Regions from separate parts of the Actinoplanes sp. NPDC026619 genome, predicted to be linked through region 3. Evidence: riboswitches for the same ligand, from Rfam matches in the RefSeq annotation. Region 3 holds a riboswitch; each other region holds the start of a gene.
What was found. Region 3 has a riboswitch for cyclic di-AMP ahead of AB0E90_RS20025 (transglycosylase family protein). Riboswitches for the same ligand answer to the same signal wherever they lie in the genome.

Region 1 (2,192 bases), on a different contig from region 3:
CACGGCGAGGTGCTCGGCAGCGTCTCCGGCGGCTGCGTCGAGGGCGCCGTCTACGCCGCCGCCGAAGAGACCATCAAGAGCAAGAAGGCCCAGCAGCTGACGTACGGGGTGAGCGACGGCGACGCGTTCGAGGTCGGCCTCACCTGCGGCGGCACCATCGAACTGCTGATCCAGCCGGAAGTGGCCCTGATCGACCTGGACGACGTGCTGGCCGCCATCCGTGACGGCCGGCCGGTGGCGACCGCGTCGATCGCCGGCAACCAGCTGGTGATCTGGCCCGACCGCACCGCCGGCACGCTCGGCGACCAGGGTCTGGACCACGCGGCCGAACAGCAGGCGGCCGGCATGCTCGCCGCCGGCACGACCGGCACCGTCCGCCTCGGCCACCACGGTGAGCAGCGCCAGGAGGAGACCGAGGTCTTCGTGCAGACCTTCCTCGCACCGCCCCGCATGATCGTCTTCGGCGCCATCGACTTCGCCGGCGCGGTGGCCCGGATCGGCGGCTTCCTCGGCTACCACGTCACGGTCTGCGACGCCCGTCCCGTCTTCGCCACCCGCAAGCGCTTTCCGTCGGCCGACGACCTGATTGTCCGGTGGCCGCACCAATATCTGGAATCCACCACGGTCGACGAGAGGACCGTCCTCTGCGTCCTCACCCATGACCCGAAGTTCGACATCCCGCTCCTGGAGGTCGCGTTGCGCACGCCCGCGCGCTACATCGGCGTGATGGGCAGCCGGCGCACCCACACCGACCGGATGCGCCGCCTGCGCGAGGCCGGGGTGTCCGAGCTCCAGTTGTCCCGCCTGTCCGCTCCGATCGGCCTGGACCTGGGCGCCAGAACCCCGGAGGAGACCGCGGTAGCGATTGCGGCGGAGATCATAGCGAGGGCCTGGGGCGGGTCCGGTCTGCCCCTGACCGGGCTCGATGCCCCAATTCACGGGTAGCGATCGGGTAACAAACCCCACTTGTCATGCCCATCGGCCGACCCCCCGCCGATCGTGTCCGGTGCCGCCACCCGACGACGGGAGGCCGCCACACCGCCTCCGGACGCCGAGTCCCGCCCACCGGGCGCGGTGCATGACCTGTCTCCGATCGGAAGCTTCAGTGGGCGGGAACGGGGGACCCAGGTCGCCGGCGATGCCGGCTCGGGGTGAAGTCGCTTACGCGACGGGCCGCCTTCAGGCCTAATCCGACAGCTAACCTCGCAGGCGATTGAAGGACAAGGAACCTCGTGTTCTCTGCCGTCCGTCCCACCCTGCCCGGCAATCCGCTCCGCCGATCGCTTTCCCGCTTCCTGTCCGTTTTCCTGGCCGCCGCTTTCCTGTCCTCCGCGGCGCTGCTGCTGACGGCCCCGCCAGCCCACGCGGCCCCCGCCACCCACGCGGCCCCCGCCAACCACGCGGCTGCCGCCACCCACGCGGCTGTCGTCGACCCCGTGGTCCTGCGTGGCGAGCGAGTGGTGGCCGCGGCTCGAGCCCAGCAAGGCAGGCCCTATCGGCACGGCGCCGTGGGGCCGCGGGCGTTCGACTGTTCCGGCCTGACCACCTACGCCTACCGCAGCGTGCGGGTGACCCTTCCCCGCACCGCAAACGCCCAGTTCCACGCCGCCCAACCGATCAGCCGGGCCGCGGCCCGCCCCGGCGACCTGGTGTTCTGGGTCCAGGGCGGGCACGCCTACCACGTGGGGGTCTACGCCGGCGCCGGCCAGGTCTGGCACGCACCAAAGACCGGCGACCACGTCCGCCTGGCCCGCATCTGGTCCTGGCGGGAAGTCCACTTCGGCCGGATAGCCGGCTGAGTGCCACGCCCGCCGGGGCCGTTCACGCCTCGGCGGGCGCCGCCTTCAGGTCCGGCCGGACCAATTCCTCGATGAAGCGCGCGAACGCCGGCGCGTAGTAGTTCCGCGCAACGGTCCAGGTCCGGCGGTACTCCTCGACCGTGAAATCCGCCGCGATGGTCTGTTTCCAGCCGATCCAGAACTGCTCGTCCAGTTCGCCGCGTCGGTGGCTGAGGAAGAAACCCTCGTGCGCGTTCAGCCGGAGAAAGATGAAGGCGATCTTCCGGGCCTCGAGATCCGACGAGACGACGATCCCTTTCGCCCCGAGGTGCCAGGCGGCGAGCTCCGGATCGTGGAAGATCGCCTCGGCCATCCCGTTCTGGAACGCCAGGAGTCCCTGCAGGGTCGCCTGTT
Region 2 (2,192 bases), on a different contig from region 3:
CTTCCGGTGGCGACCCCGCCGAAACCGTCCTTGTCGGCCGCGAAGTCGCAGGCCCGGCCCTTGGGATGCTCGCCGCTGTTCTGCTCGCGGAAGCAGTGCGTGTAGTGGGTGAAGCCGGCCGCCCGCGCCTGGTTGTAGGCGAACAGCATCCGCTGGGTGATGCGGCCCCCGCTGGTCGGGTCGTCCACCGTGCCGCTGCCGCCCGAGAACGTGCCGGACGTGTCGCTGCTGCCGCCGTCGGTCGACTGCGGATCGTCCTGGCCGGCGTTGGCCGCCTTCAGCGCGCCCTCCGCCTGCGCCTTGCGCTTGGCCATCACGCTGACCTGCTTGGCCTGGTCGCGGATGGTGGCGTCGATCCCGAGCTTCGCCTGTTCCTGCTGGTCGCGGGTCTGCTTAAGGTCCTTGATCACCGCTTGCTGCTTGACCGCGACCGTCTCGAGGGTCACCGCCCGGTCCAGGAAGCCGCTCGCCGAGTCGGCCGTGAGCAGGGCGCTCATCGGCCCGAGCCGGCCGGTCCGGTAAGCCTGCGCGGCGATTTCGTCGATCGCCGCCTGCTTCGGGCCGAGCTGGGTGTCGAGTTCCTTGACCTTGGCGGTCAGCTGGGTCTGCCGCGTCTTGGACTTGGCCAGCGCCTCCTGGGCATCCACGTAGCCCTTGGACGCCGCCTCGAGCTGTTGGATCAGCGTCTTCGAGCCACCCTCGCCGTCGTCGCCGGTGTCACCCGGCGCCGCGCTCGCCGGTGTTGCCACCGCGAAGGCCAGCCCGGCGACTGCCATCAAAAGGGCCAGGAATGCCGCAGAACGGCGGCGGACAGTTTTCTGCCGCACAAAGGTTTCCTTCCGTCGGCCGCCGACCGAGTTAGCTGACGGGTTCGGGATGGAAGTGATCCCTACCGCGGTTAGGCGGATTCACCCCAAGGAACGTGGTTCCCCGGCTCGCCCTCGCGGGCGATTAAGCGGCGATCCCCCGGCTGGAGATCGGGACCGACGATACTCATGATATTGATTGATCGACAGTTCTCGTACTGTGCGCAATTCGATGATGACCTTGCGTGACAAAAGCACGGAGAGTCGCCGGAACGTCACCGCATTCACATTTCCCGAGCCCTGCCCTATAGCACGGCCTCGGGTAAAGTAGGGCCGGTTCTGCCGCCGAAGGCGCCGCCCCCGAGGTGCCGGCAGACCACCGCCTAATCGCCCGCGAGGGCGTGCCGGGGAACCAGGTCAGTGGGGTGAATCCGCCTAACCGCGGTAGGGATCGCTTCCATCCCGAACCCGTCAGCTAACTCGGTCGGCGGTCAACTGGAAGGAACGTGCATGTCCGTACGCCCGCGCCGGTGGCTGACCCTAGCCCTGGCACCGCTCGTTGCGGTCGCCTTCTTGGCGGCGCCCGCATCGCCCGCGAGCGCCGACCCCGACACTCCGTCGACGTCCTCGGCCCAGCCCGACGAAAAGGGCGACGACAACGCCGACCAGACCCTCGATGACGTTCTCGAGTCGTCGAACCGCAAATACGTGCAGGCCAAGGCCGCGGTCGCCAAGTCGACCACCGCCCAGAAGCAGCTGACCGTCAAGGTCACGCTCGCCGAGGCCAAGCGCAATGTCCTCATTCCCGAGGTCAACGCGATCGCGGCCCAGCAGTACCGCACCGGCCACCTCGGCACCGTCAGCTTTCTGCTCGGCAGCAACGGCTCGGATGACTTCCTGGCCAAGGCGGTCTCCCTCGAGGAGATCAACACGCTGCACGACAAGAAGCTGCACGAGCTCAACGAGGCGATCGACGAGGTCAACACGACCAAGGCGGCACTCGACGCCGAGGTCAAGGCGGAGCAGACCAACCTGACCGCGATGGCGAAGCAGAAGCAGACCGCCGACAAGGCTCTGTCGCTCATCGGCGGCGCGGGCCTCACCGCCGGATTCGTGGACGCCACGTCGAAGGTCGCGGCCCCGGCGCCCCGCAATTCCGACGGCGGTTTCTCGCCCGAGAAATGCACAGTGAACGATCCGACGACCAGCGGTTGCATCACCGCCCGCACGCTGCACCTCTACCAAGAGGTGAAGAAAGCCGGCTTCAACAACTTTGTCGGTTGTCACCGCGACGGCGGGCCGTTCGAGCATCCAAAGGGCCGGGCCTGCGACTGGTCGTTGCAGAAGAGCGGCTTCTCGGAGTCACACAACGCCACCATGAAGAAG
Region 3 (2,192 bases):
GCACGATCCGCGCGCCGGTCGAACGAGCCAGCTCATGGTTGTCGTCGATGCTCTGCCGGGCGAAGAGCACCTCGCCGGTCAGGTCGACGTAGTCGGTGCCGGCCGCCGCGCACGCGCGCACGATGGCTCGGCCGTACTTCGCGTAGGGCCCGACCGTCGTGATGACCACCCGGGTGCCGGCGGCGAGCTTCTCCAGGGCCGGAGTGTCAGAAGCGTCGGCCACCACGATCGGCCAATCGACCCCGAGGCGCTGCTTGACCTCGGTGAGTTTGGTCTCGGAACGGCCCGCCAGGGCGACCCGGGTGGCGGCCGGCGCGTGCTCAGCCAGGTATTTCGCCACCAGCACCCCGACGAAGCCGGATGCGCCGTAGACGACGATGTCGTGATCGCGGTCGAGCTCGCTCATGGTTGCCGATTCTCCATCAGGTCGCCTCCTACGGCGCGACAAGTTACCGATCAGTAATTCAGGATCCTCGCCAATCGGTCATTCTCGTCATAAAGCAAGATCGAACCGGGCAATAGTGAGAAGAGCGTCACTATTCACGCTTGAGACTTGGTCGATGCTCGGGGGCCGTGGTTACCGTCGGCCGGTCCGCATCGCGGGCACCGTGGGCGGATCGCCGAGTCCCTGCCGCCGCTCACCGGATCTCAAACTCGTGGCAGGGAGCGGGGGACCCAAGTTCCTCGGCGCGCAATTCGCGCGCCTCGGGGTGAAGCCGCTACGTGCGGCCGGGCACCTCAGCCCGAACCCGACAGCTGACCTCGTAGGCGTGGAGGTTTTTCTGTCATGGCACAGATCCACAAGCATGCCCGCATTTCGCGGGCTCGCAAGCATGCCCGCCTGGCCCTCGGCCTCACCGCCGCCGGCGTCGCGGGAACGGCCGCTCTCCTGGGACCGGCCTCGCCGGCGCAGGCGTCCAGCGTGAACTGGGACGCGGTCGCGCAGTGCGAATCGGGCGGCAACTGGAGCATCAACACCGGCAACGGCTTCTACGGTGGCTTGCAGTTCAGCCGGAGCACGTGGCGGTCCTACGGCGGCGCGAAGTATGCCGGGACGGCCAACAAGGCGAGCAAGTCGGAGCAGATCCGGATCGCCGAGAAGGTGCTCTCCGGCCAGGGCATCGGCGCGTGGCCGGTGTGCGGCAAGAAGGCCGGCTCGTCGAAGCACTACTCCAGCACGAACACCAGCGGCTCCAAGTCGGCGTCGAAGTCGGCCACGAAGTCGAAGTCTTCCTCGAAGTCGACCGCCCACAAGGCGGCCAAGAAGTCTTCGACCAGCACCACGCCGAAGGTCACCCGGTCGACGACCGTTAAGGCCACCGGTAAGAACTACGTCGTCCGCTCCGGCGACACGCTCGCGGCCATTGCCACCAAGAACCACGTGAACGGCGGCTGGCGCACCCTCTACCAGCTGAACCGCGGCACCATCACCAACCCCAACCTGATCTTCCCCGGTCAGCGCATCGCGCTCTAGTGCATCACTCGCGGTCCGGCCGTCGTTCCCCCGCGGCGACCGGGCCGCACCCCTTCTGGCCGCACCCGTCGTTCTCGGCTTCATTGCGCCGACATCACGTGCGGCGGCTCTGTGCAAAGGTGTCGCCATGGCCCTCGACCCCCACCTCGAACCGCACTGGGACAGCGCGGCGCTGATCACCATCGACATGCAGCGCGACTTTCTCTCCGACGGAGCCTTCGGGCTGGCCGGCACCACCGAGGTGCTGCCCAACCTCGGGAAACTCACCGCGGCGTTCCGATCGGCCGGCCGGCCGATCGTCCACATCGTCCGGCTCTACCCGGCCGACGGGCTGGACGTCGATCGCGTCCGCCGCACGCTCGTGCAGGATGGCGGCCAATTCGTCCGGCCGGGCTCCCCCGGCCGGCTCCTCGCCGAAGGCCTGGCTCCCATCGACGAACTCGACGACGACGCTCTGCTGCGCGGCGAGCCGCAGCTGCTCGGCCCCGCCGAATACGCGCTGTACAAGCCGCGCTGGGGCGCCTTTTATCGCACCCGCCTCGACGAACTGCTGACCGGCCACGGCGTCGACACGGTCGTCTTCGCCGGATGCAACCTGCCCAACTGTCCACGAGCGAGCATCATCGAGGCCCATGAGCGCGATTACCGCGTCGTGTTGGTCACCGACGCCGTGTCGCAGGCCAGCGAGCAAGGATTTCGCGAGATCGCCGGCTTGGGC
Region 4 (2,192 bases), on a different contig from region 3:
CTTTGGCCCGGTCGAGCTGGTCGCGGGAGAGGTTGAGCAGAGCGACGACGCGGGGCTCGGTGGCGTCGATCACCCGGGCCAGGTAGTGCTCGTCGACCTCGAGGACGGCGAACGGCGTGCTGCCGGCCTTGGCGAGCGCGGACGTGTGCCCGGTGGGCATGTTGGCGCCGAACGAATTGGTGGCGACCCGGCCCATCACCTCGAGCGCGGCCGCGGTCAGCCGGGTCGTGGTGGTCTTTCCGTTGGTGCCTGAGACCAGCGCGATCGCCCGGCCGCCGGCCAGGTGGTTCAGCAGCTCAGGATCGATCTTGAGGCCGATCCAGCCGCCGATGACCGAGCCGTCGCCGCGGCCCGCGGCCCGCGACAGCGCAGCCGCGGTCTTCGACACCGAGGTTGCGACCTTGGCCCGCAGGGGCATCTTCCCGTCCGTCACGCCAGCGAGGGTACCGGACCCGGCGGTTACGTCGAGTTGTTGGCGCTCCGCCGGCCGCTTAACCGTTTCTGACCGGGAAACGGCAGGTTACCGGCATTTTTTGTGTGTTCTGTTTCACCCGTAACCTTGGACGATCAGTAGCTGTGAAATTACCGATCGTCATGGCATTTGTCTCGCGGAGATAACAAAATGGACACCGGTCCGCGTGCCAAACACGGAGAGTGACGAAATCGTGCGCAACGATCACTCGATTTTTCAGGTAGCAAGGGTGTCGCCGGTTCACACCGAACCGGCTCGCGGCGAATCTGGTTCACGCCGAGCCCTGCCCCGGGCCGATCCCGCGACCAAGCACTTGTGTAACCACAACCAGGCATACGGGGGCAGGGACGGGGGACCCATATCTGGTCCGCCTCGCCACCACCCGCTCCGGTGGTGGGACACGAGGCGACCTTGGGGTGAAGCCGCGAAAGCGACCGGGCACACCTTCCCGCCCGAACCCGACAGCTAACCTCGCAGGCGTGCCGGAGGGAAACCCTTACCGTGCACGAGCACAACTCGAGCCGGCGTCGACGGCTGTCCGTCGGCACCGGTACTGCCGCTCTGTCCCTGGGCCTCTGCCTCTGCGCAGGTCAGCTCATGGCACCGACCGCGGCAAGCGCCGCCACGACGTCCGTCGTGACGGCAGTCCAGGCCACCGCCAAGGTCACCCCCGCAGTCAAGACCTCGCACAGCAGCCTCACGGTTGCGTACGGCACGAGGACAAGGGTCACCGCCTACTTCTACAACCCCGCGACGGGCAAGCCGGTTACGACCGGCTGGGTCCGGCTCGAGGGCAACCGGGGTGGCAAGTGGACCGCCTGGACGGCGGCGAAGGTCAACAGCAAGGGCGTCGTCAACCTCTACGCCAAGCCGCTGGCCAGCGTCACCTACCGCGCGGTCTTCCTCGGCAACGGCGGCTACAACGTCAAGTACACGTCGTCGTACCGCTTCACCGTGAAGAAGACTGCCGGCGGCGCGAAGATCCTCGCCGAGGCCAAGAAGCACACCGGCGCGCTGTACAAGTTCGCCGCTGAGGGGCCGAGCCGTTTCGACTGCTCCGGCTTCACCAAGTACGTCTACAAGAAGGCGGTCGGCAAGTCGCTGCCGCACAAGGCGAACTCGCAGCAGAAGTACGGCACTGCGGTCGCCAAGAGCCAGGTCAAGGTGGGCGACCTGATCGTCTTCCGGTCCGGCTCATACGGTTACCACGCCGGCATCTACGCGGGTGGCGGCTACATGTACGACTCCCCGCACACCGGTGCCCGGGTCGGCAAGCACAAGATCTACGGCAGCAACTATGTCGTACGCCGGCTCGCCGCCTAGGTAGACCGAAACGAAAAGGGCGCCGCGCAATGATGCGCGGCGCCCTTTCGGCGTCTCTTACAGAACCACGCTCACCATGCGGCCGGCGACGACGATGACCTTCTTGGGTGTACGGCCGTCGACCGCCTCGGCGACCGCAGCCAGGGCCGCCTCCCGGACAGCCGCTTCATCAGCGGATGGGTCGACGGAAACCCGGCCGCGCACCTTCCCGTTGACCTGCACCGGGTAGGTGATCGACTCGGCCTTCAGCTGCGCCGGGTCGGCGACCGGGAAGCCCGCGTAGGTCAGGGTGTCGTCGTGGCCCAGCTTGCGCCACAGCTCCTCGGCCAGGTGCGGCGCGAACGGCGCGGTCATCAGCACCAGCGGCTCCACCGCCTCGCGGGACGCGACCGGCAGC

Region 1: another riboswitch for cyclic di-AMP. It lies ahead of AB0E90_RS51110 (C40 family peptidase); the one in region 3 lies ahead of AB0E90_RS20025 (transglycosylase family protein).
Region 2: another riboswitch for cyclic di-AMP. It lies ahead of AB0E90_RS15900 (hypothetical protein); the one in region 3 lies ahead of AB0E90_RS20025 (transglycosylase family protein).
Region 4: another riboswitch for cyclic di-AMP. It lies ahead of AB0E90_RS04710 (NlpC/P60 family protein); the one in region 3 lies ahead of AB0E90_RS20025 (transglycosylase family protein).

What each region holds. Positions count from the first base shown of each region.
Region 1 covers NZ_JBEZYA010000062.1:1,824-4,015, reverse strand. Annotated here, with positions in the region: gene AB0E90_RS51115 (XdhC/CoxI family protein) at 1-945, shown strand, start outside; cyclic di-AMP (ydaO/yuaA leader) riboswitch at 1,075-1,227, shown strand; gene AB0E90_RS51110 (C40 family peptidase) at 1,233-1,799, shown strand; gene AB0E90_RS51105 (hypothetical protein) at 1,822-2,192, opposite strand, start outside.
Region 2 covers NZ_JBEZYA010000006.1:199,249-201,440, forward strand. Annotated here, with positions in the region: gene AB0E90_RS15895 (hypothetical protein) at 1-827, opposite strand, end outside; cyclic di-AMP (ydaO/yuaA leader) riboswitch at 832-968, opposite strand; cyclic di-AMP (ydaO/yuaA leader) riboswitch at 1,177-1,313, shown strand; gene AB0E90_RS15900 (hypothetical protein) at 1,317-2,192, shown strand, end outside.
Region 3 covers NZ_JBEZYA010000008.1:237,107-239,298, forward strand. Annotated here, with positions in the region: gene AB0E90_RS20020 (saccharopine dehydrogenase NADP-binding domain-containing protein) at 1-406, opposite strand, end outside; cyclic di-AMP (ydaO/yuaA leader) riboswitch at 630-781, shown strand; gene AB0E90_RS20025 (transglycosylase family protein) at 788-1,474, shown strand; gene AB0E90_RS20030 (isochorismatase family cysteine hydrolase) at 1,602-2,192, shown strand, end outside.
Region 4 covers NZ_JBEZYA010000001.1:997,921-1,000,112, forward strand. Annotated here, with positions in the region: gene AB0E90_RS04705 (MurT ligase domain-containing protein) at 1-418, opposite strand, end outside; cyclic di-AMP (ydaO/yuaA leader) riboswitch at 782-967, shown strand; gene AB0E90_RS04710 (NlpC/P60 family protein) at 1,070-1,795, shown strand; gene leuS (leucine--tRNA ligase) at 1,853-2,192, opposite strand, start outside.